3 regions of the Fervidobacterium sp. genome follow, and region 2 is predicted to be linked to each of the others. Evidence: riboswitches for the same ligand, from Rfam matches in the RefSeq annotation. Region 2 holds a riboswitch; each other region holds the start of a gene.
What was found. Region 2 has a riboswitch for cobalamin ahead of AC3M61_RS03460 (ATP-grasp domain-containing protein). Riboswitches for the same ligand answer to the same signal wherever they lie in the genome.
Positions count from the first base shown of each region.

Region 1: linked by a shared signal. The riboswitch ahead of AC3M61_RS08305 (ABC transporter substrate-binding protein) and the one ahead of AC3M61_RS03460 (ATP-grasp domain-containing protein) in region 2 are both predicted to bind cobalamin.
Region 3: linked by a shared signal. The riboswitch ahead of cobT (nicotinate-nucleotide--dimethylbenzimidazole phosphoribosyltransferase) and the one ahead of AC3M61_RS03460 (ATP-grasp domain-containing protein) in region 2 are both predicted to bind cobalamin.

Region 1 is NZ_DBOLZL010000022.1:142,212-152,601, forward strand. It holds gene AC3M61_RS08265 (DHH family phosphoesterase) at 1-557, opposite strand, end outside; gene AC3M61_RS08270 (purine-nucleoside phosphorylase) at 554-1,357, opposite strand; gene AC3M61_RS08275 (alanine/ornithine racemase family PLP-dependent enzyme) at 1,502-2,590, shown strand; gene AC3M61_RS08280 (YgiQ family radical SAM protein) at 2,577-4,286, opposite strand; gene glnA (type I glutamate--ammonia ligase) at 4,304-5,623, opposite strand; gene AC3M61_RS08290 (FeoA family protein) at 5,922-6,380, shown strand; gene feoB (ferrous iron transport protein B) at 6,386-8,287, shown strand; gene AC3M61_RS08300 (hypothetical protein) at 8,284-8,700, shown strand; cobalamin riboswitch at 8,741-8,908, shown strand; gene AC3M61_RS08305 (ABC transporter substrate-binding protein) at 8,967-9,875, shown strand; gene AC3M61_RS08310 (FecCD family ABC transporter permease) at 9,879-10,390, shown strand, end outside.
Region 2 is NZ_DBOLZL010000012.1:28,906-39,295, reverse strand. It holds gene dapD (2,3,4,5-tetrahydropyridine-2,6-dicarboxylate N-acetyltransferase) at 1-413, opposite strand, end outside; gene AC3M61_RS03490 (4-hydroxy-tetrahydrodipicolinate reductase) at 435-1,091, opposite strand; gene dapA (4-hydroxy-tetrahydrodipicolinate synthase) at 1,112-1,993, opposite strand; gene dapF (diaminopimelate epimerase) at 2,013-2,780, opposite strand; gene AC3M61_RS03475 (aspartate-semialdehyde dehydrogenase) at 2,767-3,783, opposite strand; gene AC3M61_RS03470 (YitT family protein) at 4,213-5,076, opposite strand; gene AC3M61_RS03465 (succinate--CoA ligase subunit alpha) at 5,043-5,894, opposite strand; gene AC3M61_RS03460 (ATP-grasp domain-containing protein) at 5,884-6,951, opposite strand; cobalamin riboswitch at 7,013-7,195, opposite strand; gene AC3M61_RS03455 (thiamine pyrophosphate-dependent enzyme) at 7,446-9,299, shown strand; gene AC3M61_RS03450 (2-oxoacid:acceptor oxidoreductase family protein) at 9,296-9,868, shown strand; gene AC3M61_RS03445 (2-oxoacid:acceptor oxidoreductase subunit alpha) at 9,871-10,390, shown strand, end outside.
Region 3 is NZ_DBOLZL010000010.1:103,312-113,701, reverse strand. It holds gene cobO (cob(I)yrinic acid a,c-diamide adenosyltransferase) at 1-527, opposite strand, end outside; gene AC3M61_RS02670 (aminotransferase class I/II-fold pyridoxal phosphate-dependent enzyme) at 512-1,573, opposite strand; gene cbiB (adenosylcobinamide-phosphate synthase CbiB) at 1,575-2,492, opposite strand; gene AC3M61_RS02660 (cobyric acid synthase) at 2,499-3,338, opposite strand; gene AC3M61_RS02655 (adenosylcobinamide-GDP ribazoletransferase) at 3,343-4,092, opposite strand; gene cbiR (cobamide remodeling phosphodiesterase CbiR) at 4,094-4,771, opposite strand; gene cobU (bifunctional adenosylcobinamide kinase/adenosylcobinamide-phosphate guanylyltransferase) at 4,768-5,265, opposite strand; gene cobT (nicotinate-nucleotide--dimethylbenzimidazole phosphoribosyltransferase) at 5,262-6,305, opposite strand; cobalamin riboswitch at 6,367-6,540, opposite strand; gene AC3M61_RS02635 (extracellular solute-binding protein) at 6,672-7,697, shown strand; gene AC3M61_RS02630 (HI_0787 family protein) at 7,850-8,545, shown strand; gene AC3M61_RS02625 (hypothetical protein) at 8,716-9,393, opposite strand; gene AC3M61_RS02620 (alpha/beta fold hydrolase) at 9,439-10,266, opposite strand.

The sequences.
Region 1 (10,390 bases), on a different contig from region 2:
ATAGATACAAGTTTTGTCGCATCTGCAAAGACAGTTTCGTCAGCATTGGAGTATCTGAAAAAGCCTGTATCCGTGGCTATTCCCATAAGGTTGATTGTGGCAAGTCTTTCATCGTACGGCACCCCAAGTTCCGTGTTAATCCTGAGAACCATTTGGGCTGTAGAACCAAACCTTGTGTCAACCCAATTCAGCGTTCCAAAAAGTGTATTTGTACCATGGTGGTCAACTACAGCCGTTCTGACTTTTCCAAGAGACTCCTGAAAACGCCCAATCCTATCAGGACTTGATGCATCAACAATTAGCATAAAATCTGGTTCAAAACCGCTGTTGATTACTTCATCGTAACCCTTAATAATATTTGTCTCATCAAACTCGTAGAAATACCAAGGAATTCTCCAATCAATACCCGCCAATACTTCCTTGCCTAGTTTTTGGAGCCCCAACGTAGCGCTCAGAACTGAGCTTATATCATCGCCATCAGGCATTATATGTCCAACAACCAAAACCTTTTTAGCAAGATTAAGTTCGCCTACTATTGAAAGGAAATCGCGATTCATTCAAGCACCTCCAAAGCTTTCTTAACTACTTGTGTAAATTTTTCCTTGACCTTGTTAGCGACCTCAACAACTTCCTCATGTGACAAAGGTTGGTCAAGTATACCGGCTGCCATATTTGTCGCACAAGAGAATACTAAAACTTTTATACCAGCGTGTGCACAAACGATTACTTCTGGAACTGTCGACATCCCTACTAAGTCAGCTCCAAGTTTTCTAAAAGCTCTTATTTCCGCCGGTGTCTCATAAGTAGGACCAGTTACAGCTAAATAGACTCCTTCGTTCATGTCTGGAAAAACGCTCTTTACTTTTTCCATCCATGTTCTGTCAAAAGCTCCAAGCATGTCTGGGAACCTTGGACCTATCTCTTCATCATTCGGACCTCTCAGAGGATTTCGGAACATAAGGTTTATAACATCCTTAACCAAGACTATGTCACCAGGCTTGTAACTTGTGTTAATTGCACCTGCAGCATTTGTGATAAGCATCCGCTCTATTCCGAGAAGTTTTAGCGTGTGTATAACGACCTTTATATCACTTGGATTCCAACCTTCGTATATATGAAATCTACCATTCAAAACAACGACCTCTTTACCGAAGAGTTCACCGAAAATTAATTTTCCCTCATGTCCAGGTGCAGTAGAATAAGGAAAATTTGGAATATCTTTGTAGTTTATATGTGTAGCGTTCTTTACCTCATTAGCCAAAAAACCTAATCCGGAACCAAGTATAAGTGCTATCTTGGGTTTTGAAGAAATTCTCAAAGCTATATACTCATATGCTTCTTTTACTCGCCTATCCACGAAAATCCCTCCTAGAAATCTCTTTGCATTATCTCATTCTTGTTTTAAAATTGAGTTGTAGCTTTCATTTTTCATCTTATTATACCACAACTTCTTTAAAACCAAAGCCAAAAAAACGTGAAAGATTGAAAGGAGGAGCAAGTTATGATAAAACCAGAAACACGATACCCGCGTATGATAATAAATCTTTCCGCAATAAGAGAGAACGCTTCAAAAGTTGCTCAGCTTTGCCATTCAAGGGGCATAGAACTTGTTGGAGTTACGAAACTTTCGCTTGGAAATCCAATAATTGCAAAGGTAATGCGCACTGCTGGCGTCGACAAAATTGGAGAATCTCGGCTGAAGAATATTCTAAATCTTTACCAAAATGGTGTTCCAGGTCCTTTCCAGTTGCTAAGGATTCCAATGCTCTCGGAAATTCCCCAAGCTGTTCGTTTGGTAGATGAATTCCTGGTTTCTATGCCTGAAACTGCTTTTGAGATTGATAAACAAGCAGGAGAATTAGATAAAAACGTGAGCATTATTTACATGATAGATGTTGGAGATTTAAGAGAAGGGGTGTGGTTTGAAAACGCACTTGATGAAATTCTCTCAGTTGCGGGAAAACTAAAGCACGCTATTTTAAGAGGAATAGGAACAAACGTTGGATGTTACGGTGGGGTTTTACCAACAAAAGAAAATATGACCGTGCTTGTAGAAATCGCGAAAGAACTAGAATCTAAACTTGGATATAAGTTGGTAATTAGTGGTGGAAGTACAGTTACGCTTAGTCTTTTAGAAAATGGTGTTTTACCAGAAGGAATTAATCAATTCAGGGTAGGGGAAGGCATAATACTTGGAACCGATGCTACGGGAGACAGGGATATTCCATATCTAAGACAAGATACAGTAATTCTGGAGGCTGAAGTTATAGAAGTAGATTACAAACCGTCTGTTCCTGTTGGAGAGTTGGGGAAAGATGCGTTTGGAAGAACACCACAATTTGAAGACAAAGGATACAGAAAAAGAATTATACTTGCCGTGGGTGAGCAGGATGTTAAACCCGATGGATTAATACCTCTTGTAGAGGGCTTGCATGTTCTCCACGCATCAAGTGATCATTTGATAGTCGACACAACAGAAAGCACTGAAACATTTAAATTAGGAGACATTGTTCGTTTCAGAATGAGCTATGGCTGTGCATTGAGAGCTTTCACAAGTCCATATGTAGAAAAAGTCTTCATCGAAGATTGATGATGTTTTCCTTTAGTGCATTTCTAACCTTGTCTCTTCTTTCGACGTAAATTTCTTCACCAGTGAATGGGTCAAAACCAGTGTAGTATATCGTTGTGCTGAGTGTGCCAGGAGTAGGCGTGAATATCTGCACTTGCTGAGGAACATAACCAAGGTGTTTCTTTATGAATTCCCTTAGGTAAATGTTTTCCTTTTCACTCTCCCCAGGGTGAGCAACTATGAAATAACCAATAACGTATTTCTTTTGTCCTTTTCTTTTTGCTGCTTCTTCGAACCTTTTTTTGAACTCTAAGAATAACTCAGCAGAAGGTTTTCTCATAATTTTTAGAACATACGGATGAGCGTGTTCAGGTGCTAACTTAAGTTGCCCTGATGTAAAATCAACCAAAGACGATATTATGTAGTCTGCGTTTTTTGAAGCAAGAATCAAATCATGTCTTATACCAGAGCCTACGAATACATGTTTTACCCCTGGGATACTTTTAACTTTCTTCAAAAGTTCAATGAATTCATCAGTTGCGTCATTTTTACTTTCCCCCGACAAGGATAACTTACAAACGTTAGGTGCTAGACAACTTCTAAGACATTGGCCTTTGGTATTTCTAACCGGACAAGACAAACCAAACATATTTGCGGTTGGTCCACCAATGTCAACAATAGTTCCACGAAACTCAGGCATTCTGGTGAGAATCTTAACTTCTTCAATTATTGAATCAACTGAGCGTGAAATAACATGTGTTGTTTGGTGATTTGTTATTGCACAGAATGAACAGTTTCCAAAGCAACCTCTCACAGCTGTAATGGAAAACTTTACAGTTTCTATAGCCTTTACCGGCCCTTTGGCAAGATAATAAGGATGAACTCTCCTGGTATATGGTAGCAAATAAAGCTCATCTAACTCATCTTGTGTTAAGGGCAAAGCTGGAGGATACTGGATAACGTATCGATTGTCGTGCTTTTGAACAAGCACTACCTTTTTCAAAGGTTCGGTATTTTCGACCATTATCCTATAAGCTTCTGCATACTTTCGTTTATCATTTACAACCTCTTCATATGATGGAAGATGAATGAGATTCAAATTTTCTTTTAAATCTAAACCTTCCAAAGAGCTCTTCCATATAACGGTTCCAGAAATACCATCAAGGCTCTTTCCCGCAGCTATCCTTTCAGCTATTTCCAAGATAGCGCGTTCACCCATTCCGTAAACTAAGATATCAGCCTTTGAATCCAGAAGTATCGACTTTCTAACCTTATCACTCCACCAATCGTAATGTGCAAACCTTCTGAGACTTGCCTCAATACCGCCAATAACTATTTTTATATCCTTGAATACTTGCTTAATCCAGTTCACGTACTGTATGACTGCCCTATCTGGACGCTTGTTATTAACACCACCTGGAGTGTAGTCATCACTTTTTCTTTTCTTACGTGACGCTGTGTAGTTTGCAACCATTGAGTCTACGTTTCCTGATGTAACCCCAAAGAACAAATTAGGTCTTCCAAGCCTTTTTATATCATCTGGACCTTCCGGTTGTGCTATTATTCCTACCTTGTAACCCCTCGCTTCCAACAGCCTACCTAATAAAGCAACTCCAAAGGACGGGTGATCCACGTAGGCATCACCCGTCACTAAGATAACATCTAAACTTTTTAAATTTCGCGCTTTTATTTCTTCCTCTGTCGTTGGTAAAAACATCTTTAAGTCAGAATTTTTCATATATTCTCGTATTTCCTTCTCTCCCATTCAGTGACAGTGGTTGAATATTCCCACCATTCTCGCTCTTTCAATTTTAAGAACTTTTCCCAAATATGTTCGCCAAGGACTTCTCTAACAAGCTTGCTATTTTCAGCCTCGTTTAGTGCTTCTTTTAAATTCGCAGGTAGTCTGTAAATACCACGTTTTTGCTTTTCACTCTCGGACATCTGATAAATGTTTTCCTCAACAGCCGCCGGAGGTTCTATCTTGTTCTCAATCCCGTCCAAACCAGCTGCAAGAATTACAGCAAATGCCAAGTACGGATTGCATGATGGATCCGGAGACCTGTACTCGATTCTCGTTGCTTTTCCTCTTGCTTTTGGTATCCTTATCAACGCTGTTCTGTTTCCCTTACTCCAAGCAATGTTCACGGGAGCCTCATAACCAGGAACAAGCCTTTTGTAACTGTTGACCGTTGGGTTTGTTATCGCCGTTATTTCTCGCGCATGTGCAATCAACCCACCTATGAAGTATTTCATAACTTGAGACATCCCATCAGGAGTACTTTCATCATAAAAGGCGTTTTTCCCATCAAGTGTAAATAAGCTCACATGAACATGCATTCCGCTACCATTTACACCAAAGAACGGTTTTGGCATAAACGTTGCATAGAGATTGTTCTTTATTGCAAGCGTTTTTATTACAAGCTTCACAGTCTGAACGTTATCAGCTGCAATAACAGGTTCTGCGTATCTAAAATCTACCTCGTGTTGTGAAGGTGCAACCTCATGATGAGTAGTCTCAACATCCAGTCCCATTTCCTCTAAGTGAACAGATACTTCCGTCCTGATATGCTCTGCAATATCAACTGGTAGAAGGTCAAAATAACTACCGCTGTCTAAGAACTCGAAAACGGGTCTGTTATTTTGTCTAGGAAGGATGAAAAATTCAACCTCTGGACCTGCGTAGGGAATGAACCCCATTTTTCGAGCCTTTTCTTCAACAAGCTTTAACCTATATCTTGGGTCACCATCAAAGGGATGTTCGGAATCGCTGTAAACATCACATATAATTCTCGCACTTCTGTGACCGTCAAATGTCCAGGGAAGCATAGCAACAGTTCTCAAATCTGGTTTGAGATACATATCAGATTCATGAAGCCTTGCAAACCCCTCAACTGAAGAACCATCAAACATGATACCCGATTCTAAAGCTGTTTCGAGTTCATCAACAGGGATTTCAACATTTTTCATCATCCCGTTTATATCCGTAAACTGCAATCTTACAAACCTGACCTGGTTTTCTTCCACAAACCCAAAAAGCTCCTCACGAGTCATCTCTTTGTTCGACGCCATAACTTTCCCCCCACCTTTCGTAATCTAAAAATAGTGAGTAAAAACGCGTAATAACAACTATAACTGTATTTTATCACTTTCACTATTGGCAGTCAATTATAACCACACATTTCGGGTAATTTCGTCCAACGCAAAGTTAACACAAAAAAGGAAGATGCGCTATGTATCAAAACATTTTTCGTTGACACTTTTTCCTTTCCCCTTTATAATATTATTGAGAATTATTCTCAATAAAACTCTGAAATCATCCTTCCTAATTCCAAAAAGCGAGGTGAGATATGTGAAACTGTCAGAAGTGCCTGTTGGTGCCAAAGTAGTGGTTGAAGATGTAGAAGAATCCGAAATTTCGCCAAAGCTCAGAGCCATTGGCATCTTGCCCGGGGTAACGATAACAGTAGTAAAGAATGCGCCAATGGGTGACCCGAGGATGTACAAGGTTTTCAACAAACTTATAAGTTTGAGGTACTCAGAAGCAAGTCTTGTTGAAGTCGAGATACTTAAAGATTCAGTTATACCTCTTTCAAGTGCCATCCCAGGATTATATAAAGTAAAACAAATTCTGGGAGGGTACGGTATACATCGTTGGTTATCGAAAATTGGAGTAACAGAAGGTTCAATTATCAGATTACTTGAGGATAGAAGGGTTGCTACGGCGCTGGGAACCTTTGATATCGGATTTGGGAAGCTTTCAAAGATACTGGTAATAAGCGCTGAAACTCAATCCGAGCAAAGGAGTTGAAAGCTATGGTGATAACTGTAGGCTTATTGGGCAATCCAAATGTTGGAAAGACTAGCCTTTTCAATAGATTAGTGGGAGCGAGGCAGTATGTTGCTAATTGGCCCGGGGTTACAGTTACAAGGATTGAGGGAGCTACAGCTTACAAGGACTACACTTTACATTTTGTCGATTTACCAGGTGTTTACAGCCTAACGGCTACATCTGTCGACGAAAAATTGACAAGAGATTATCTACTTTTTTCTCCACCAAATGTTACTGTCGTTGTGATAGATAGCATGAGCCCTGAGCAAGGGATGTTTTTACTCTTAGAAGCTTGCGAGTTAGGATTAAATGTAATCGCAGTCTTTAATGCCATTGACGAAGCGAAAAAATTAGGAATAAAGATTGATAAATATTCGCTTGAAAAATTTCTCAGAGTTCCAGTAGTGCTTACATCTGCCCACACAGGCGAAGGAATTGAAGAGCTTAAAGAAAAGATTGTGGAATCCTTCAGAAAAACAACGAGACCTATCGTAATAGATTATGGAAACGAAACTGAAAAAAAGATTAAAGAAATAGAGCAATGTGTAGAAGAAACTTTCAATAAGAGATTTACTGCAATCAAAATCATTGAAGGCGACAAATACGCAAGGGGTTTTTTGAAAAAAGATTGTCCGAACGATATATTAGACACGATTTCTCAGGAAATCAGAACATCAATACCTTTGACGAAATACGAATACATAACAAACGTTGTCCAGCTTTCGATTCAAAGAACAGACGAAACACTTACAGTTACAGAAGCACTCGACCACGTTTTGACACATAAGTATATAGGTATTCCCATATTCTTGGCTCTAATGTACTTGGCGTTCAATTTTACTTTCAAGGTATCGGAACCTTTGGTAGGGTTACTTGAGTACCTTTTTGAAAAAATCGCAGATTCTGTAGGAAGTGAAACTATAGTAAGTTCATTAATATCGCAAGGAATCATAAGTGGTGTAGGTAGTGTTTTGGCTTTTGTCCCAAGTATCTTTGCGCTCTTCTTTGCACTTGGAATCATGGAAGAGAGCGGTTATCTCCCACGAATAGCCTTTTTAGTCGACAAGTTGATGTATTCATTGAGATTAACCGGTAGGTCTTTCATGACATTGCTGTTAGGTTTTGGGTGTAACGTAAGCAGCGTCATGGCAGCCCGCGGGTTAGCGGACGAACGCGAAAGAGTTACAACTATCTTGGTTTCACCTTTCATTAGTTGTAGTGCAAGGATTCCCGTGTATTTGCTAATCGTAAGCATTGCATTTCCGAACCACAAAGCAGAAGCGTTTTTTGCAATATATGCTTTGAGTCTTCTTCTCACAGCTTTCTCATCGAGGATAGTAAACAAAGTTATCCTGAAAGGACAATCCGTACCTCTTGTTATGGAATTACCTAGGTATAGATTTCCTAAGCTCTCAAATGTTTTGACTTACGTCTGGAATAGAGGAAAGCATTTCCTTGAAAAAGCTGGAACGATTATTTTTGCTGCAAGTATTGTAATTTGGGCGTTAACTTATTTTCCAGGTAGAGGAAACGTAGATAACAGCTTTGTTTCTATGCTTGGAAAATTCCTTCAACCATTGTTTGCACCTTTAGGATTTTCATGGCAAATAGTGTCAGCTCTTATATTTGGCGGAGTTGCAAAGGAAGTCATAGTATCTTCACTTTCCCAATTTTACGGCAATGTGTCTAATATTCATTTCGACCCTCTCGTAGGTGCGACACTAATGACCTTTATACTTGGTTATATGCCATGTTTTGCTACACTTGCAGCAATAAAAAGCGAAACGAACAGTTCAAAATATACATTATTTGCAATCTTTTACAGTCTTGCTATTTCCTACCTGCTTTCGTTGGTAGTATACACAGTAGGAAGGTGGATATTATGAGAAGTATCAACAGAATGCTTGCAGTGATGTTAGTTCTTTCCGTGGTAACTTTCGTTTTATACGTTGCCGAAGGACAATACGTATTCTCCTTGGTGATACTGTCGTTTATGTCCGTTCTAATATCAGGTTTCCAAGAATTTGGAAGTAATGCGTACACTTTTAAAATCGCACACTTGTATGTTGCAAGCATACTTTTCTTGATTGCTGCAGGATATGTATTCTTCGCGTTCGCATTTTCTATAGTTAATATCCTTATAGACGAAGAAATCTATAAACCGAGTCCTGGGGACCTTATGCTCCTAATTACAGGTGCATACTCAATTATATACGTGATCCACTTACGAAAATCGGCGTTAAAATCTAATAGAACAGGTTCAATAAATACAGATGCCAATAAAACCTGTTGTCACTGATTAATGGTGGTAGTATAATAGTACCTGAAAACAAGTTAAAATAAACCTCCCTTCGTATGTTCAAGGGAAGTCCGGTGAAAATCCGGCACGGGGCCGCCACCGTGAGCGGGGACGAAACCTGCAAAATGCCACTGGCTTTAAAGCTGGGAAGGCGCAGGGAGTAGGATGATCCGCGAGTCGGGAGACCTAACATACGAAGGAAGGTAGCCATCCACCACGTAGCCTGGGGATGGCAACAAATTTTTGCAAAGAGGGAGGGTTTTTGTATGGTCAAGTCGTTTTCTCTTGATTCTCTGAAAAAGCTTTTCGTGATATTCATGCTTATTGTAGGAGTTCTTTCATTTGCTATTGCGGTCGTTGATGATGCCGGAAGGATTGTGAATATTCCAATGCCACCACGAAGAGTTGTCTCGGCTGCCCCAAGTGCGACAAGATATCTTCAAGCTCTTGGACTCGAAAACCGTATCGTTGCTGTTACTACTTGGGATAGCTACAAAAAGGCAGAGGATATAGGGAACATGGTGCCTTTAAACATCGAAAAAATTTATTCTCTCAAGCCGGATCTCGTTATCATGTTTGGTGGTTTCCAATTCCCAGAAGTGGAAAAGCTAGAAAAAGCTAATCTCACAGCTTATGTTTTAAACGCAAACACTTTAACAGATATAATTAAAGCTGTTGGTCAACTAGGGGCGATTTTCAATGTCAAAGCCAAGGCTGACAAAATTGTCTCTGAGCTCAGAGATAAGATGAAAGAAATGGGTCAAAAAACTTCAAAAATCCCATTGGAGAACAGACCGACCGTGTTTTTCACAATAACCACACCTGATGAAAATGCAAAACAACTATGGACAGCAGGAACTGGTTCGTACATGAACGAACTCATTGTCATCGCCGGTGGTAGAAATATAGCAGCTCCATACACGGGAAATAATGGATGGTTACCTGTAAGTTGGGAATGGCTTGTTAAAAACGACCCAGATATCATAATAATAGGTGCATACGGTGACCCAAAAGAAGTCGAAAAAGCCGTGAAAAACCATCCAATAATGAAGAATTTAAAAGCAGTAAAACAAGGTAAAGTTTTTGTAGTTGATGGTGATGAAGTTAGCCAAGCAGCGCCACACTTGTTTAATTATCTAGATGTTTTCTACAGTTTCTTCTACGGAGGTAAGTAATAATTGGCTAGGGACAAAAACTGGTTCCAAACGCTGGGGGGGTATTCCCTCCCCTTTATTTTCGTCATTGTATTTGTTTTCAACTTGTCCTTTGGAACAGTGTATGTAAGTCCTTTAAAAATATTTCAACTTCTCCAACAAGAAAGCGCTGAGAAATACATGGTATGGAACCTAAGATTTCCAAGGGTCTTAATGGCAACATTAACAGGGATAGCGTTATCGTTGGTAGGAAACATATTTCAAGCAATAATGAAAAATCCACTTGTCGACCCTTATCTTATTGGAACATCTGCCGGCGCTAGTTTTGGTGCTCTGTTAGCAATATACTTTATTGTAAACTCTATTGCATATGTGAGTGTTCCTACGATGAGTTTTATCTTTGCAGTGCTTGCCTCAAGTCTTTCCATATTACTAGCGAAAAAAGGTAGTGTCGTACCAACAGTTCATCTTGTTTTAAGCGGCGTACTGGTTAGCACCCTATTTTCTGCAGGTAGTATGTTGCTTTTAAACATTGC
Region 2 (10,390 bases):
GTCCCCTCACCAATTACAGCGCCGATATTTATTACAGCTCCCATCATTACAACCGCTCTGTCACTAATTTCAACGAGCTCGCGGATAATTGCACCTGGCTCTATCCTTGCGTTGAATCGTGATATATCTGCCAGCGGAATTGCCGAATTCCTAGCAATGTATTCCACTTTGTATTTTTCTATCCCTTCATTTCTAAGCACCTGTGAGATGATTTCAAAATCCCCAAATAATACTCCAAAATCTTTCCCTACAACGAAATCAAATTCAATTTCTTCAGATTTGTACTTGCCAAAATCAACACTGTCTAACCTTCCCGAAATGTAGACCCTTACCAGGTCCCTTTTCTTACTTTTCGCAATAATCTCGATGATTTCTTCACTTGATAATTCACTTACACTCTTTTTAATGTCCATCCTAACCCCTCCACTCACCGATTATCTGGCTTGCGCAGATTCCAAAACGTCATCGTAGCTAAAAAATCCCTTCTTTTTTCCCAGCACAAACAGTGCAGCATTCCTTACACCTATCGCAAATGCTCTTCTTGATAAAGCTCTATGCGTAATCTCAACAGTTTCACCTGAATTAGAAAAAATCAACGTATGTTCACCAAAGATTCCACCAACTCTTATAGAGCTTATAGGTATCTCCTTTCCCAAAACTTGCTTAAGCATTTTGGCAGTGCCGGATGGAGCATCCTTTTTCTGGTTATGATGAATTTCAACCATAGCCGCATCCCAATCCTCGAAATAGCTCGCATATTCCTTTACAATTCTTTTTAAGATAGCGATTCCCGTTGAAAAGTTATAACTTTGAACCACGGGAACATGTTCAGATAATTCTTTCAGTCTTGCAAAATGCTCTTCGGTTAGCGCGGTTGTACCTATCACAAGTCCACAGCTGTATTTTCTGCACAGTTCAATTGTTTCAAAAACAGCATCAGGAGATGAAAAATCAATTATCACTTGTGGTCGCTCAATCTCTTCAAAAACCCCCCTATCTTTTCTCAAAACGCACAAATCACCTAACGATGAGAAATAACTTTGAATCTCCGCACCCATTTTCCCGTTTGCGCCCACTAAACCGTATCTTATGTTCACTTTGTTTGGTCTATTCATTCTATCGCCCCCAATTCCTTAAGAATCACCCTCAGTCTTTCTACAGTTGATTCCTTCGGTGGAACAAGCGGTAGTCTGAATTCGTTTTTAAGTAATCCCATCAAATGCATAGCCGCTTTAACAGGAAGTGGATTGGTTTCTATGAAAAGGGCTTTGAACAATGGGGTAAGCTCCATGTGAATTTTGAGGGCTTTTGAGATGTCAGCTGAAAAGATTGCATTGACCATCTCTACCATTCGAGCGGGAACAACGTTCGAAGCCACAGAAATTACTCCCTTTGCACCCGCGCATATCATATGAAATGCTCTATCATCGTTCCCTGAGTAGATGTAGAAGTCGAGGTCCTTTGTCAATCTGTAAATCTCATCAGATTGAGCAACATCTGGATTTGCTTCCTTTATTGCTTTTATATTTCGACACTCCACTGCCAATCGTGCCACGGTTTCAGGAGATATATTCACACCGGTTCGAGAAGGAACGTTGTAGATGATTATTGGAATGTCGAGTCTTTCTGAGAGATACTTATAGTGTGCGTAAAGACCTTCCTGTGTAGGTTTGTTGTAGTAGGGAGTAACTATTAATACAGCATCTGCACCAAACTTTTGCGCACTTATAGAAAGCTCCAATGTCTTTTTCGTATCATTGGTCCCTGTTCCAACAACAACTTGAGCCTTACCTTCACAAATTTCCTTTGTTAACGCTGTTAAACGTTCTCTTTCTTCAACTGTCAAAGTAGCACCTTCGCCTGTTGTTCCAGCGACGATAACGGCATTTACACCGCTTTCAATCTGCCATCTTAGAATCCTTTCATAACTTTCGTAGTCAACCTCACCGTTCATGAACGGTGTTACTATAGCTGTTCCAACCCCGTGAAACATACGCATCTGACCTGATGAATTACTCATGTTCGACTCCCCCTTCCAAATAAATTCCATCACTCTCAAAAAGCACATTGAGAATTCCGCCTTTTGTTTGAGCTGTTAATTTGTCTGGTATTTTGTTGTCACGAAGAATATAATACTTGACGAAATACGCAGTTGCCGTCGTTCCTGAGCCGCAGGATAATGTTTCTCTTTCAACACCTCGTTCAAACGTCCTAATCTCAAAGGTGCTGGCATCTAAGACATTAAACAAATTAACATTGGCATTGAACTTATGTCTAAGCAACCTTGCAATTTCCATATCGAACCCCCAGATTGCTTTTCCGACGTTCATAACAAGGTGTGGTACACCTACTGTAATCAATATCCCTGCAAAACCCGAAAGTTCTTCTTGAGGCACGAAATAATTAACCACAGGGTCTGGCATTTGGACAAAAATTTTCTCTCCGATGTATCCATTAAGCACACCTGCATTGGTTTCTATGGAGACTTTTCCAGAAACGTTGAAATTCTCTGAGAGAAATTTCAAAAACGTTCTTGCTCCATTTCCACAAAAAGTTGCTCGTTTTCCATCTCTGTTAAAATAATCCATAAAGAACCGCTTACTATGTTGTTCAACAAAGATAACTCCATCTCTGTCTTCGACAACTTCAAGCACAATCTTTTCTTTTGCCACATCGTTTAGAGTTGTCTTCGTCGTATCAACAACGACAAAAGTATTACCCGTAGCCGAGTAGTTGCAAATCAAACTAATTCCGAGCTTTCTTAACTCATCTTCCCTCAACTTCCCTCGCCTCACTTTCAAAAACTAAATCAGAATTCAGCTGACTGTGTAGCTTCAGAATCCTAACAGCATTCGTTGCAGCTCCAACTCTCAGGTTGTCTGCCACAACCCACAATCCAAATGTGTGCGCGTCAAAGAGCCTTATTCTACTAACGTGAACATAGTCGTCACCAGCTACCTCTATTGGTGTAATGATATCGTCATGAACTATTACATCCTCACCTGAAGCAATAGTTTCTACTAAGTCTTCCTTTGACATTATTGGGAAGAGAGTCCGAGCTACGACACTTTCCGAATGTCCCACCCTAACAGGAACCCTTACAGTTGTTGGGAATACGGCAATAGACCTTGAATTCAATATTTTCCTTGTTTCGTTTATCATCTTCCATTCCTCTTGAGATATATCATCTTTTAAATCACCTATGAGCGGAATGACGTTATGGGCTATCTGTCTTGGGAAAACCATATTTGTTGTATCACCGGCAAGTTGCCTTTCGTATTCAACAACTGCCTTATGACCTGCTCCAGAAACTGCCTGGTATGTTGAGACAAATATCTCGTGCAGATGGTATCTGTCGTGTACCCTGTAGAGCGCCAAGACCATTTGAATAGTTGAACAATTCGGGTTTGCGACAATTCCATGATATCCCTTTAGCAACTTCCCATTTATTTCTGGAACAACAAGCGGAATTTCTGGGACCATCCTGAATGCAGATGAGTTATCAATCACCGTTGTTCCCGCTTGTGCTGCAATTGGCGCGTATCTTCTTGAAACATCCGCACCAGCTGAGAAAAGTAAATAGTCAAAACCTTCCCTCATAGCTTCTTCTGTAAGAACCTCAACCATCACTTGCACACCTTTGAACGTTAGAGTTTGTCCAGCTGACCTTTCCGATGCAAAGAGCCTGAGTTCGGAAACTGGAACCTCACTTTTTTCAAGAACCTCGACCATCGTCCTTCCAACCGCCCCTGTTGCACCTACTATACCGACCTTGAACCCCATAAAGGATACCTCCTTCTTTTTGATGGATTGAAGAATTCATAAGGCTAATAAAAAAGCGGGCTACAGTTTTTCACTGTAGCCCGCCTATGGTAGTCTTTTGTTACTTGCTTGCGTTTGATTTTATCCCAAGCCAAACGCAAGCTGACCACCATAAAGCGGGCAGCTGCGTTTAGCTTTAGATTTCATATTGATTTCAACATTCATGAAGTTCTCAATTGATAAATTTTGATAATCAAGCACGTTATGACATCCTCCTGACTAAATTTCGTTAAATCTCTATTTTACTCGTTTTTTCTCAGTGTTTCTAACGTAACCTATTTGCCCTTATTATATCACAAAACTACCATACCTTGTCAATACATGATTTTAAATAAAAAAGCCCCCGTCAAAGGGGCGAAGCTATGAGCAAAGAGCATGGGAAGGGATTTACTATACAATCTCTTTGAAACCTTTTCCGTAAACGTATCTAGCCTCGTTTACAAGAAAGAAAGCTTTTGGATCAACAGTTCTGATTGCGTTTACCAATTCGTGAAGTTCTCGTCTTTTCAAGACAACCAACAACACATTGCGTGGCAGATTAGTATACCCACCTTTGGCTTCGAAAACGGTGCAACCTCTACCTAATTCTGATAAAACAAAATCCCTGATTTCGTCAATTTTCTCGGAAACGACCCATACATTTACGGAAAGCTCCAAGCCCTTCAGTACAAAGTCAATAGTTGTTCCGTTGACTATTATGGCAAGTATCGAATACAAACCCGTATCAATGTTGTAAACAAGTCCTGCAGCAAGACCTATGGCAAAGTCAATAAACAAAATTGACATACCAAATGGTGCACCAAAAAACTTATTCAATATTTTTGCGATAATATCAGTCCCACCTGTCGAAGCGTTCTGAGAAAACGCTATAGCCATACCAATGGCAGTTAATATATCCCCAAAGAATACAGCAAGAATCACGTCTTTACCTTGATACTTGTAAATAGGTGCTATCCTATCGAAGAAATCTATCAAAAAATTCAGCAAAAAAGTGCAGTATATTGTTTTAAAACTGAAGTCAAACCCTATTATCAAAAATGCTGTCAGAAAAAGTGTAATATTTATGATATACATCCAAATACCCACCGAAAGTGGGATTAATCTGTTCAAGACAATTGCAAGACCTGATGCCCCACCAGCCGCAATGTTATTAGGGATGAGGAAAATAACCAACCCCAGAGCTGTGAGGAATACTCCAAATGAGGAAAGGAAGTATTCTTTCAGCAATTTCTCCAAGCGTCTTTTACTTCCCACGGAAATTTCACCACCCTAACTCCTAATTCTTTTAGTCTTTGTTCCTTAAAAGAAACTTTTCCCCTTTCTCCTTCAATAATTGCTCCCGCGTGCCCCATACGTTTCCCTTCTGGAGCATGTCTACCTGCGAAGAAAGCAACAATGTTTTCTGGAGAAAATCCTATTTTTAATGCGTGCTCAACGCCTCTCACCTCATCTTCACCACCAATTTCACCGATTAGCAATACTTTTTCGTAACCTAGTTTTTTCACTATCTCAAAAGCTTCCGAAACATTTGTTCCCACAACGGGGTCTCCACCTAACCCAAGTGCTACACCGACACCTGGACCCTCGCTCAGATGTTTTGCCGTTTCATACATCAGCGTTCCACTTCTTGAAATGATGGCTACGTTTCCTGCTTTAAAATACTTTTCTGGCATGATACCAACCTTAACTCGTTCATGAGGGTTTATAACACCTGGGCAATTGGGACCAACCATTCTGGCTCCCTTTTCTTTTGCTAATTTCAACATCTTTAACGTATCATGAACAGGCACATGTTCAGTTATTATTACAAAATTCACCACACCATTATCAACAGCATCCTTAAACGCTTCTAAAACATTTTGAGGTGGCACGAAAAAAACAGCCGTATCTGGCTTTTCAAAACTCTCACCGAGACTTTGATAAACTGGTACACCCTCTATGCGCTGTATTTGTTTATTCTTACTCACCACACATACTACATTCGTTCCGTATTCAATCATCCTTTTTAGGTGATAGCTTCCATACCTTCCTGTCCCACCGTAAACGCAAACTCTATTTGTTTTACAAAACATCGCCAACCCCCCTACTTAAAGTTTTCGTGACCTTCTGAAGACTTTCAATTAGTTCTTTCATATCATTAACAGCATCAATATTATGTTGTTTCAGTAGCTCTCTTGCCAAAAACTCGTTGTTTCCAGATAACCTTATGTAAATTTCAAAATCCGGGTTCTCTTCTTTGAAATTTACGACACCTTTAGCTATTTCCAAACAATCTGTGATGCCCCCAAAGATATTCAAAACAGCTTTATTACTCAAAGATTTGACTTTTTTCAACGCCTCGTACACGCTTTCCATTGTTGCTCCTCCGCCTAAGTCACAAAAATTAGCCGGTTTGTAACCATATTCAACAAGAGCGTCTATCGTTGCCATGACAATGCCTGCACCACACCCAATTACGCCAATTTCTCCGTTTTCAAACGGCACGAAAGAATTTGTTTCTTCATCATCCTCATATGCCCACAATTGTCTAAATAACGCACTGTCGTCTACATGGAAGACAGCGTCTAACGCATAAAAATCCCCATCTTTGAAAACGAAAGGATTGATTTCTAATAAATTCAAGTCATATCTAACAAAAATTTCGTACAACTTCTGCGCAAATTCCTGAAGGTCTTTTGGAAGCTCGTATATATAATTTGTACGTAATAACTTATCAGGATACTTTAAAGCAAACTCCTCTATGTCTACACCACCAACCTCAGAATACACAAACACAACATCTCTCATATTTCTGTCAATCGAAAGTGAAATATACCTCTCGGTGTCATGAGGGATGTATTCTTCAACTAACACCCCATAAGGTTCTTCTCCTTTTATCTTCATCCCTAAAATCTTCTTGATGCCTTCAATACTTTTCTCTAAATCCTCGGCAACCACAATTCCGCCAGCTTTCATCCTTCCACCAACTAATACTTGAGCTTTAAGGACCTGTGGAAAACCTAGCCTTTCCAAGCACTTTGTTAAAGACTTTTCCTCTGCTAGTTCTTCAGACGTCACCAAATAGCTTCTTGGTACTCTTACTCCTTCAGCTCGCAGGATATCCTTTGCCAAATACTCGTGAATCTTCACAACATATACCCCCTTTCAGAAATTCAAAGAAAAATACCCCCAAAAATCGATGGTTTTTGGGGTGCCCATTCCCTTAAAGGCAGGTCTCCCGACTTGTGGATCATCCTACTCCCTGCGCCTTCCCAGCATTAAAGCCAGTGGCATTTTGCAGGTTTCGTCCCCACTCACGGTGGCCCGACCGTCCCGGATTTTCACCGGAGTTCCCTTTTAAGCACGTAAGTGCACCTTTAAGGGCTGGGGAATATTAAGTTTTTTCTTTTCAATAATATACTAAATCCTATCCTATGTAATTGCAACTACCAGGTGTTATTCACCAGAGACAATTATTGAATATTATCTTCTCATTCGTTGTTGTTTTTCAATAATTCATTCCTATGCTTGTTTTTGATTTATCAAATCCTTTAATTAAAATACATATGTAGACAAAGTCTATCTTTTTATGTTATAATAAGTTAAACCTAATTCACTAACTTCGACATGAGTGAGGTGATTGGATGAAAAACTTGGGAGAGTTGTTAATCCAGAAAGGTCCTTTTTCGGAAATTGTTATCGGAAACACTGCAATTGTGAGGGCGATGATTGAAAGCGGTGTAAGAGTGGTGACATCATATCCTGGTTCACCTACACCTGAAATAGCCGAAGCGATAAATGCCATACCAAAGGACAAAAATCCACTGTACTTCGAGTTTTCAACAAACGAAAAAGTAGCATTAGAAGTAGCGTTTGGCGCAGCAATCAATGGATTTACCTCATGTGTGTTTTTCAAAAGTGTTGGTATGAACGTGGTTGCCGATTCGTTTGTCCAGCTAAGTATGATGGAAATCCCTGGTGGGATGGTAATTGTAATAGGTGATGACCCGGGTGCCAACAGTTCACAAAATGAGCAAGATAACCGACATTACGCAAGGCTTTCCTACACCCCTGTCTTTGAACCAAAAGATGCGCAAGAGGTTTACGATATGTTCAAACAAGCTGTCGAATACTCTAAAAGGCTACGTTCTCCTGTAATTCTGCGCTTAACCACCCACACAGCCCACTTCAAACAAAAAGTCAACTTTGGAACGTTTATTCCCTCCCCACTAGGTTCTCCTGTCTTTGATGCTAAAAACAACGGTCCATACATTCCTATAGCTCAAAATGTTCCGGTGATGAAAAGAAGGGCACTTGAAAAACTGCAAATGTGGGCTGAGATTTCGGAAAAATATGCTTTTATAACAAACAACGGGAGTGAGATAGGAATTATAACAGCTGGACTCCCCTACCTTTCATTGCTCGATGTCCTGGGAGAGAATGTGAAAAAAGTAGACATTTTAAGACTTGGCATGGTTTATCCGTTGCCAAGGAAGGCAATAACAGAATTTCTTAAAAAGCACAAAATAGTAAAAGTTCTGGAAGAGTTAGATGATTTCATCGAAGAGAAGGTAAAAGCAATAGCCTTTGAAGAAAGGATAGATGTAAAAATCGTTGGGAAAACTGACATAGAAGAGTGGATTGGAGAATATACTCCAGAAAAAGTTTATTCAGTTCTTTCGAAATTTGCACCGGAGTTGGTCAGAAATATCAAAGTTCCAACCAACACAATGCGAGTTCTAAGCCGTCCACCACAACTTTGTCCGGGTTGTGGTCACAGACCTGTTTTCTATGTCCTCTCAAAAATTTTGAAAGAAAAAGATATATCTGTAGCGGATATTGGATGTCACACACTCGGCTTTTTGGAACCTTACAACGTAGGGCAAGTCCTTCTATCGATGGGTCACTCGACAGGAACATCATCTGGTCTTAGCATGTTCAACCCAAATAGAAAAGTTGTCGCATTTCTTGGAGATTCCACATTCTTCCACGCTGGAATACCGGGGATTATAAACGCCGTATTCAACAAGCACAACTTTACACTCGTGATTATGGAGAATGGGACAACAGCTATGACTGGTCACCAAGACCATCCTGGAAAAGTAATGAAGATCAGGCAGTTACTTGAAGCAATTGGTGTAAAGCATATTTGGGAAGTCGATACATACCAGCAAGATAAACTAGAAGAAATCTTGCGAACAGCTCTTGAAACAAAAGAATTCAACGTTGTGATTGCAAAACATCCATGCATGTTGAAATTCACAAGGGAAAGAAGAAGGAAGGGAGTTATAAAAGTACCTCAGATGAAGGTAACTAACAGATGCACACTTGCCGGTGTGTGTATAACTAAATTTGCTTGCCCATCGTTCCAAAGGGCGGATGATGGAAGCATCTTTGTCCACGAAGACCTCTGTATTGGCGATGGTTCATGTATGGTTGTTTGTCCATCTGGAGCGTTGGAGTTTGAAAAAGTGGAATCAGGTGGTGATGCGAAATGAGAAAGTTTGACATATTCCTCATAGGTGTTGGCGGACAAGGAATAGGTCTTCTGAGCGAAGTATTAATCCGTGCCATCGATTACAGTGGTCAAAAATGCATAGGTGTCGATACTCACGGCTTAGCCCAAAGGGGTGGGATTGTCTCTTCACACATAAGAATTGGGGATGCGAACTCTCCACTTGTGATACCTGGAGATGTTGACTTGGCACTTGCACTTGAAAGACACGAAGCTGCACGTGCGCTTAACTACCTGAAGGACGGCGGAACTCTTGTTTATTACAACACATCCTGGCAGCCATTATCCGTAAGGTTAGGCAGGGAAGGTGAAATAAAGGAAGAAGAAATTGAAAACGTAGCTAACACGCGAGGCGTAAAAGTATACAAAGTCAAATACGATTTGCCAGATGCGCGTATGCAAAACATCGCACTACTCGGGGTAGTTGCAAGAAACAACCTTATACCTGGTGTCGAACCTAAACATTATCTGATGGCTATGGAAGATTTAATGAATGAACGAATTTATACTGCGAATAAAGAAATATTCGAAAGGATTTTGGAGGCGATATGAGTATGGAAAAGAAGAGTGAGATTTCAATTGTATTAAGTGGTGCTGCAGGGCAGGGTATTCAAGCCGTAGAACACATTTTAACAAGAGTAGCAAAGGATTCTGGATTCCATGTCTTTGCAACAAAAGAATACATGTCAAGGGTGCGCGGAGGTAATAACTCAACGGAGATACGTATATCATCTCAACCAGTAAAGGCCTACGTAGACCGTATCGATATTTTAGTCCCTCTCAACGACAACGCTATAGAACGATTAAGACCACGTATCACGGAAGAAACGATTATCCTTGGTGAAAAGAAATATGTTGAAAATGAAAAGAACTCTATAGGCATCCTGCTTGAAGAGATTGCAGAAAGTTTTGGTAACAAGATATACGAGAACTCAGTAGCGATAGGTATCCTGGCTGGGATTATAAACGCCGAGGAAGATGCCTTGGTTAACAATATAAAAGCCTACTTTTCTAAGAAGTCCGAAGAGGTAGTTAAGGCAAACGTTAATGCAGCCCTAAAAGGTTACGAAATCG
Region 3 (10,390 bases), on a different contig from region 2:
ATCCCTTCCCTTGCAAGAACACCTTTTTGGTAATAATGTTTGATTTCTCTCATTTCGGTTACTAAATCTGCAATATCGATGAATTCTTGTGGAGCGTATCTACCAGTTAGAATGATTTCCACATGTTCAGGTTTGGTTTTCAAAATTTCCACCACATCTGCTGGCTCAAAGAGTTTGTAGTAGACAGCAACATTCACTTCGTCCATAATGACTACATCGTATTCTCCGGACCTGATAATTCTTGCTATCTTTTCAAGTCCTTGCCTTGCCAATTTGATGTCTTCTTCGGTAGGCGAGTTGAAAATAAAGCAATCTCGTCCGTATTGTTCAATTACCAAATTTGGCAGATATTTCGGTGCATCAAGTTCACTATATCTCATACCTTTTATAAACTGCCCAATGTATACCTTCTTACCTGCACACACCGCTCTCAATGCCAAACCAAAAGCTGCTGTTGTTTTTCCCTTCCCGTTACCTGTGTAAACTTGGATATAGCCGTTTTGGAGTCTTTCTACTGGTTTATCCATCTTTTCATCTCCTTCCACCAAAGTATAAGAAATTTCAATATCTTTTCGTTGTGTTCTGGCTTTTTCAGTCCAATTCGGACACTATCATTAATTCCAAAATCGAACATCTCCCTTGCATGCATGCGCTCTTCGTTCAGCTTGGCGATGAATTTTTTTACATCACCTACTTTGACAACGATGTAATTCGTGAGTGATGGGAAATAAATAAATTCAGAGAATGTTTCTCTTTGCTCAGCAAAATATTGTTGAGTTTGTCTCACAAAGTTTTCGTATTTCTCTTTATTTTCCATTATCGCTTCCAAAAGAGTATACCCATCCCCACCTATCGCCCACGGCATGCGGTATTTCTCAAACAATTCTTTAAATTGAACTGATTTCACATACCCAACTCTCACACCTGGCAATCCCAGAATTTTCGTGAAGCTTCGGATAACAATTAAGTTCGGATATATCCTTTCATCCAATTCTATCCTCAGTTTTTCAGGCACAAAGTCTATAAACGCCTCGTCGATAACAAATATCACATCGGTTCCATATTTGCTCAGCGACCATTCAAGCAAAATAGAGTAATCTTTGTATATACCTGTCGGATTGTTTGGGTTTCCTGTAATCACAATTATTTTCTTGTGCTTTTTTAATCTACTTGCTGTAGTTTCTAAAATATTTTTTAAAATATCAAGTTCGATTTCCCTTCCTTCAACGTAGTTAACTTTTATAATTCCCTTCGCTTTGAACGTTGCAACCCTTTCGTATTCCGTGTAATTTGGAGTGGGTATTATTACATGTGCGTCTTCCATTAATGTCCAACCAAGGATATGAAACGCCTCGGTTGCACCGCCAATGATTACACTGTTGCTTCCAAAGTGTTTTCTAAAATCCTCTTCAATCCATTCCACGTATGTATATCTTCTTAGGTTTTGTAGTTTTTTCCCCAGCACTTGAAGAATAAATTCAGGCACAAAAGGGTTCACAGAGATTGAAAAATCTAAGATATCTTCATCTTTTATACCGCCGTGAAACTTGCGGAAATTATTTGCACCATTCAATTCATTTCACCACCGCTGTTAGTATTATCGTTGTGAATATGATAATCGCAGTAACCTTTTTATACAATTCAAGTGCTTTTCTGATATCTTCTTTTTCAGGTATCTTTCCCTCAAGTTTGTAATATCCTATCTTTTCGAACCCGAGTTTTAGCACACCCGCAAAAGCACTCATTGGATACATCGCGTTAATCTTTATCGCTCCGTATTTTAAGATGTATTTCCAAGAATTGACTGGATTGAAGAGTGAAATCACAAAAGCTGTAACCCTTGATGGGACGATGTTAAGCAAATCGTCGAATCTTGCTGGGAATTTCCCAAACCATTCGTATTTTTCGTTCCTATATCCAAAGAGGGCATCGTATGTGTTTACTACCCTGTAGATAACAGCACCGGGAAGTCCAAAGAGCAGATAATAAAACAACGGACCAGTTATGCTATCTGAGATATTCTCAGCCAAGCTCTCTATCGAAGCAGAGTAAAGGTGAGCTTTATCAAGCTTTGACACGTCCCGAGAAACAATAAATGAAACGTTCTTTCTCAAAAGTTCTACATCATCTGTGTAACATCTTGCAACATGCTCATACAAGCTTCGGATAGAAAACGTAGACTTGAGCAAGTAAATTGCAACCAAAAAACCTAGGATTTGTGCAACTTTGTTGTCACTTTTTGATATAACTAGGAGTGATGTGCTTATCACCAGAAAAAGCACAATTTCGATAGTCAGCGCTATCATGCCAAAGATAAACTTGGCGAAATTACTTTTTTCAGGCTTGTTGAGTTTTTTGTCAAACCATTTACCAACGAATCCCATGTAAACAACAGGATGAATTTTGGTAGGATATTCACCAAAAAGCAGATCGTATACTATGGCAAAAAGTAAAGCAAAAAGTTCTTTGGGAAGAAAAATTGTATCCGACACTTATCTCTACATCCTTTCAAAAATGATACGTTCAATTTTCGATATGTCGATATGTTCAACGATGAAGTCTGTTATTCTATCGATTTCTTTGATAATCTGTGCTTTATCATCCAAAGCAATTTCTTCCTCTTTCTTGGTCAATAAATCTTCGTCTGGTATCTTGTTTTCAAAGTAAGGTATCGTTCCAAGATATTCAATGGAATATTTCTGAGCAAGGTTTTCTGGCGCGTCTTTTAGAAGTGATTTGTCACCATGGAATTTGGTGAACACAAAACCTTTTAAAAGTTTTCTTTCTTCGTAATCCATGAGTTCTATGGTGCCTGTAATTTGGGCGAATGCTCCGCCTCTTGAGATGTCTGAAACAAGAATAACATGTGCACCAACGCTCTTTGCAACTTGGAGGTTTACTATCTCTGTGTCTTTGAGGTTCGGCTCAACGAACGCACCAGCCCCTTCTATGATTACTAAATCATGCTTTTGTGATAACCTGTCCAGTATGGTTTTAATTTGGGCAAATAACTTTTCTTTCGAATCGAACATGTAACGCTCTGATGTTAAGTAGTCGATGAATTCACCCATAAAATAAACCTGTGTTTTTCCCTCGCTTGGGACTATTAATATCGGATTGAATTCCATAATAGGTTCTTTTTCGCATGCAAGTGCCTGTATATATTGAGCTATTGCTATTTTTCCTTTACCATTTTGAATGTTGATAAACTTTCTTGACATGTTTTGGGATTTGAAAGGTGCTACGTTTAGACCTTTTTTTGTGAAGTATCTGCACAAAGCCATTGCGAGCGTTGATTTTCCAACGTTCGACATGGTACCTGCAATCATTAAATACATCTTCTCACCTTCCAAGGGTATGGAATATATAAAATGTTAATAAGACTACCATTTGGGATATTAAACAACTCCCACCAAGTACATCGCCTGTGATTCCACCGATTTTAATTTCCGAGACTCTGGAGATTAGGTAAGCCATGGTTATGGTTAAAGTCAGAGAAATAAAAAACATTAGCGGACTAATGAAGATTAATGGGGTTAAGAAAAGCATTGAATATACTGTGTAATGCTTGTTGTGCGGAAAAAGCATAGCACCTAATCCTTTTGGTTTGGCAGGTTTTGAAAAAGTGAGCAAAAGTACCATTTCATATCTTCCAAAAACCGAGGCAAAAAGGAAAGCTTGCCAGTCTAATGTTGACATGAGTTGGTAAAAGAGCAAGACGTAAAGTATGCCATAAAAGACAGCGAATGGTCCAACGTCACCTTTGGCCATAATCTCTAGTCGGCGTTCTTTGTTTGACTGGTTCAAAAAGCCGTCGAACATATCAAGAAGACCATCGAAATGGAAAAGGTCAAAGAAATAGTATCCGATAGCCATCGCTCCGAAAACGAAAAGTAATTTGTAAGTACTCAAGGAATTAGCCAATACAATTGCGAAGGAATAAATAGCTCCGGGAATGTATCCAATCGCGGGAAAATAAATTGGAATTCGTCTAATTCTTTTTTCCCACTCATCAATATTTTTAATTTTGACAGGTAACCTTGAGATAAATGATAAAGTAAGTAAAAAGTCAGTGAGGAGCTCTTTCCACATGCTATTCAACACTCCAATGGTTATAAATTTTGTTTTTGAATTCCTCCCACAATGCTAAGGACTCCACCAATTCATCTTCATTAAAAATTTCAAAACACAGGTACTTTGCCCTGAACAGCCTATCTGAAAGCACTTGGTAAGCATTCTCAAGTGTTTCCCACTCAAGTTTCTGATGGTCTTTTCCGTCCTTAACACCCATAATGTGAATTTCGACAATGTTATTCACAAAGTCGTTTTCTACTTTCTTTCCGAGAATGTGATGCCCGATGTCAAAAACGGTCCGAGAATGGTTAAATACATGCTCTTTTAGGTTTTCAATAGAAATCTTTGGGTGTGATAAAAGACTATGGAATAATTCTTTATCTCTTTCCGTGCAATCTCCGAAAGGATGTAGCACATAATTTGCTATATCCAAGTTCATTTCAAGATATTTAAATGCGTTTAAAATGTTTGTAAGGTTATCTGTTGGAAGATGAACAGTGTATTTTATTCGTTTTTCCAGCGCAATTTTGCGTAAATGCTCTTTTTCTTGCTCAAATAATCTGTAAGTATCATCATCCCAAGTGTAAACGAGTAGCTCGATGAAATCAAAATTACGAAACTTTCGAGTTATATACTCAACATTCTCATAATAAGTGCCAGGTATGACCCAGGATGTTGTACCTAATAGCTGGCTCATTTAATACGCACCCCTATTCCGGAGACAACAAGGTAGACTTCTTTTGCAAGCTTAGCCAGTCGTGTGTTAGTTTTTCCAAGCATTTCGGCATACTGCCTGGCTGTTGGGTTTTCAGGTATAATTCCCCAACCAACTTCATTGGTGACTACGATAACCTCGCATTTTATATTGGTTAGAACATCTACAAGCCTGTCAATACGCTCCTGAACATCAAGTTGATAATAGTAAAGGTTGCCAAGGTAGGTTGTAAGGCATTCAAAAAGGATAACATCGTACTTGTCATCTATATTTTTGAGAACTTCCGTTACATTGACAGGTTCTTCGAAAGTATCGAAAAGCCCCTTTCTTTCAGCTTTATGCTTTTCGATTCTCAACCTCATTTCGTCATCAAACGGAACGCCAGTTGCCAAAAATGCTCGTTTGGTGTATTTTAAAGCTAGGTTTAGTGCAAACGTACTCTTACCTGATTTCATTCCGCCAGTTACAAGTATCAAACTGAATCACTTCCTTTAGATACACCCGCATCATCGAATGTTGCCATTTCTCGTATCATCTTTATCGCAGCCTCTATAATGGAAATCGCTAAAGCTCCTCCAGTTCCTTCACCAAGTCTCATATCTAAGTCAAGAATGGGCCTAAGGTTCATCGCATCAAGTAAAACCTTGTGCCCTTTCACCTTAGATTTATGACCAGCGAAGACAAAATCAAGCACCCTAGGTTCAAGCTTCCAAGCTATCAGGAGAGCTGCAGTCGTAGGGAAACCATCTACAACGACTGGAATATGTCTACTTGCTGCCTCAATGATAAATCCTGCCATCTGACCAATACAAAAACCTCCGACTTTCTCGAGTACATCAATAGGATCTTTGGCATTGGGTTTATTTACTTCCATAGCCTTTTCCACAGCTTGACGTTTTCTTTTTAATGCATCGTTGTTGATAGGAGTACCTATGTCCAGAATATCTTCTATATCAAACCCAAAAGCTACGGAAATAGCTGTCGCTGTTGTAGTATTACCTATCCCCATATCGCCAACAACAAGAAGGTCTGCACCTTCTTCTATTGCTTTTCTTGCTATCTTTTTTCCATTTTCAATACATTCGATTGCTTGTGTTCTTGTCATTGCAGGACCTTTGGTAAAATCAGCTGTACCATAACCAATTTTTGCATTGATTAACTTTGGATGTGAAAATTCAAAGTCTCCATCGACTCCGGCATCGACCACGTAAACATCCGCTCCAACATGCCTACCAAATACGTTTATAGCCGCACCACCGTTAAGAAAATTCAAAACCATTTGGTATGTAACTTGTTTTGGATAAGCAGAAACTCCTTGTTCAACAACACCATGGTCGGCAGCGAACACATAAATTCTCTTAACTTTCGGAAGTTCTGGCAGCACTTTGTTCTGAATTAGTCCCATTTTCAAGGCGATTTCTTCCAAATATCCGAGACTACCAATCGGTTTTGTCAAATTGTTCAAACGTCTCATGATACTATCTTTCAAAACGTTTTCAAACCTTTCTTTTTCCATACTTACCCCCCTTTTTTGCTTTTAATCAAAGAAAAAATTTCCCAGACAGCCCGAGCTGTCGGGAATTGATTCCCACATAGTCGGTCTCCCGGCTTGTGGATCATCCTACTCTCCGCGCCTTCCCAGCTCGAATCAGAGCCAGTGGCGTTTATGCGGATTTCGTCCCCACTCACGGTTGCTGGGCAGCCCCGGATTTGCACCGGTGTTCCCGTGCACTATGTAGGTTGTGATTATTCGTTTGTTTATATTTTAACTTAAAATCCAAGAATTTTGCAACATTGCTTTCTTTTGAAATTTTGAGTTTGTGCTATAATTATTAAAGATAATAAGCCTTTTTCACAAATTTAGGTGGGAGGAGGAAGGATTATGAAAAGACTTTTCTTGGTTACCTTTGTAGTTGTGTCTATCCTGACCGTTTTCTTACTTTCTTCATGCAACAAGTCAAATGTTTTGCGCATCTACAACTGGGCAGATTATATTCCAGAGGAAGTTATCCAACAATTTGAAAAAGAGTACAACTGCAAAGTTATCTACGACGCATTCGCGTCAAACGAAGAGATGTTTGCAAAGATTAAATCGGGTGGAACAGGATACGACATCGTTTTCCCATCGGGTGACCACGTTAAAATGATGATCAACGAAGGACTTTTGGAAAAACTTGACTTAAGCAAAATACCAAATTTCAAAAATATCGATCCACTCGTCTTATCCAAAACAACATATGACCCAAATCACGAGTATTCAGTCCCATATATGATGGGCACTACAGGTTTGATAGTCAACAAAAAATACCTCAAAGACTATGAAAAATCTTGGAGCATATACGAACGCACTGATTTGAAAGGCAAAATGACACTTCTTGATGATATGCGCGAAGTTTTTGGAGCAGCTCTGAAATATCTTGGATATTCGGTGAACACAACAAATCCGGACGAAATCGAACAGGCAAAGCAGGTCATATTGAAATGGAAAGAAAATATCGTCAAATTCGACGCAACTACATATGCACAGGGTGTTGTAAATGGCGAGTTCTGGGTTGTGCACGGATATCCTGAGAACGTGTTCCAATTGATTCCCGAAGAAGAATTAGAGAATTTTGAGTTCTTTGTTCCAAAGGAAGGTGGAACGCTCTGGATTGACAACATGGTAATTCTAAAAGATGCCAAAAACAAGGACTTGGCATACAAATTTATAAACTTCATTCTGAGACCCGAAATTGCAGCTCAGATATCTGACTATTTGATGATACCATCTCCTATCACCGAAGCACAAAAATATAAAGAAGTTGATCCACTCTACACGCTCGACGAACTTGGTAACTGCGAAATAATAGACTACATTGGAGAACATATTGATCTGTACAACAAAGCCTGGGAAGAGATAATCAAATAATCAAAAAGCAAGCTAAAATGTAGATAACAAAGCGGGGCTCGTAAAGAGCTCCGCTTTTTTTGTAGCAATCTTTTGCAAATACTCTGGAACAAAATAAAACTATTTGTTGTAGAATAGTGATAGCATGTAGAAAACACCATAGAGGTGGTAAGATGATAAAGATATTCAAAGAACAAGTAGAGTCAGCTATTAAGTTATACGATTTATCTAGCGAACTTCTGAACATTGAGAAAGCACTTAAAAAGGTTAGAAACACATTCCCGGATTTCACACTGCAATCTACTCTTGTCAAGGTTGCGGTTGTGAATTCACTTTATAACACCAATATCTTCAGAGTGTATGATGTTGCCTATCATATATCAGAAGTTGTTTCGCAGGAAGGGATTACTTTAGAACCTGAATTTGTGGATAAATTGTCAACCGTTGTGCTTAGAAGTAATGGAGACAATGGAAAGGAAAAACACTACATAAGCTTTTCTTCAGCTTTAGCTCATATTTTCTTAAGTGATAAACTCCCTATCTACAATTCCGTCACAACCCGTATGGTGGCTTACCACTTAAACGAGGAAGTTAAAGCTGGCAAGAAATACACAACATACACTGATTTTTATCATGATTTTTATATGCTTTTAAATTCGCTGGAATTTAAAACCTCCGTATCGGAATTACACAAGTACCTTTGGATTTCAGGAGAATACAGGAAGTTGAACGGTATAAAGCCGTGGGAGAACCCAAGTAATGAAATCAACCCTGATTTGAAAAAGTTGTTCAAGAAGGGTGATGAAAATGTACAAAAGCTTTTGAAAGATTTGATAAAAGACCTTTATGGACCGTTGTTTTTAGAGTAGGCATCGTTTAAGCTAACTGCTCTGTCAGCATATTTTACGGTTCTTTTCACATACAGCAAACTAAATCCCGGTTTAGAAGTTGTCTGCGATATTATAGAAGAAACTAAAAGAATATCATCTCTCAGTTAGTCACAAACAATTATCAATGAGATTTCATCTTTCCTTTCAAATTAGCGAAAAAAATACACAAATAAAGCTAATAAGCCTATTAGGGATAACCCTATAACAACATTCATCCATCCAGGCAGACCAGAAAGTCCATAAAACGCTCTTATTTCTGGTAAGTTTCTGAAAACGTTGACAATGTCCTGCCATGTGAATCTTTCTGTCTTTCCAACAGCGATAAACAGATTTCCAGCTTGTCCGTTAGGCGCGAAATATCCTACAAGGTAGTATTTTCCTGTTTCTGGCAAAGTTATCGTCTTTGTAATATGGATCCAAGAATTTGTATCTGTTACAGGTTCATAGAAAGCTTGTGGCTGGTCTGTTGATTCGAATAGAAGTACCCCCATACCATCAGGAATTTCAAATGGCAAATTGTTTGTTTTTGGCAATCCCGGACCTATGACTGCAACTGCTGGCTTTAATTCTTTGTATTTATCAGTTTTAGGTGTACCCACCTGAAAATACAAACTCTCGCCTTTTTTGCCTTGGAATGTCAACCACACAAAACTACCATCCTTTTCAAGGACTTTGTACAACACTTGCGAAATCTGTATATTGTTTATTGGAATAGCGTTGGATATATTTGCACCGGACATATTCGAAACTACCAGTGCATGGGAAAAGATGAGTATTGAAAAAACAATAGATATAAGAAAACTTATGTGCTTTTTCATATGCACCATATAAATCTTCTCCGTTCGCGTTTTAATTAACCTATTGAAGAATTTTTATACTTTCCAGTTTCTAACAAATGTACTTATCAAATAACCAATTTCTTTCGGCTTTTCAACTACAACTGCATGTCCTGAGTTTGGAATTGTTAAATGCAGAGCATTTTTTACTTGTTTGTAAATCTCTTCGCTAAATTTCTTTGGTTTTATATTATCTTCTTCAGCCGAGACAATTAAAACTGGAAATTCAAAATTCTTAATTCTTTCGAGCAGGTTCAGTTCATTTAATCTGAGAAACGCCTCGAGCAGCCTTTCTGCGCCTTCGTAATTAAATCCTGTGAGTCTTGAGACAATAATCTGGGATAGATTGCCAACAGAATTTATATACAGTTCGCTATAAACATCCGAAAGCCAGCTGTTGACAAAAATTTCTGGTCTTCGGCTCTTGGTACCATCTTTCCATCTTAAAACTTTGCTTTCCATGACTTTGTCAGTGCGTGCTGTAGAAGTGATAATCATCATCGACTCTACGTACTCTGGATACTTTGCTCCAAACAGCATACCAACTTCTCCACCATACGATGTGCCAATAAATTTTGCCTTTTTGATGCCAAGGTAATCCAAGAGCTCTTTTAAATCTTCCACATGCCTTTCAAATGAACATTCTTCATCTACTGCACAGCCAGAACCCCACTGACAGCGGAAATTATGAAACAACACTGGAATGTTTTTTGGAATGTTTTTTGAAAAAACTTTCCAACTTTCATAATGCATGAATATACCATTCAAAAAGACTACTGAAGTCGCTTCATCGTTCACATCACAATGATTCACATATTCGTATTCAATCTTTATGCCGTCAGATGTCAAGAATTCACTACCCATATATTCTCACCTCCACAGAGCGGCCTGATGATTATACACAGAGAATTTTTGAACTCGCAAAAAGCTCAGAACCTTCCTGTCTAATTATTCTTTCAGGAAAAGAGGTTTTGTTTACTCTAACCGC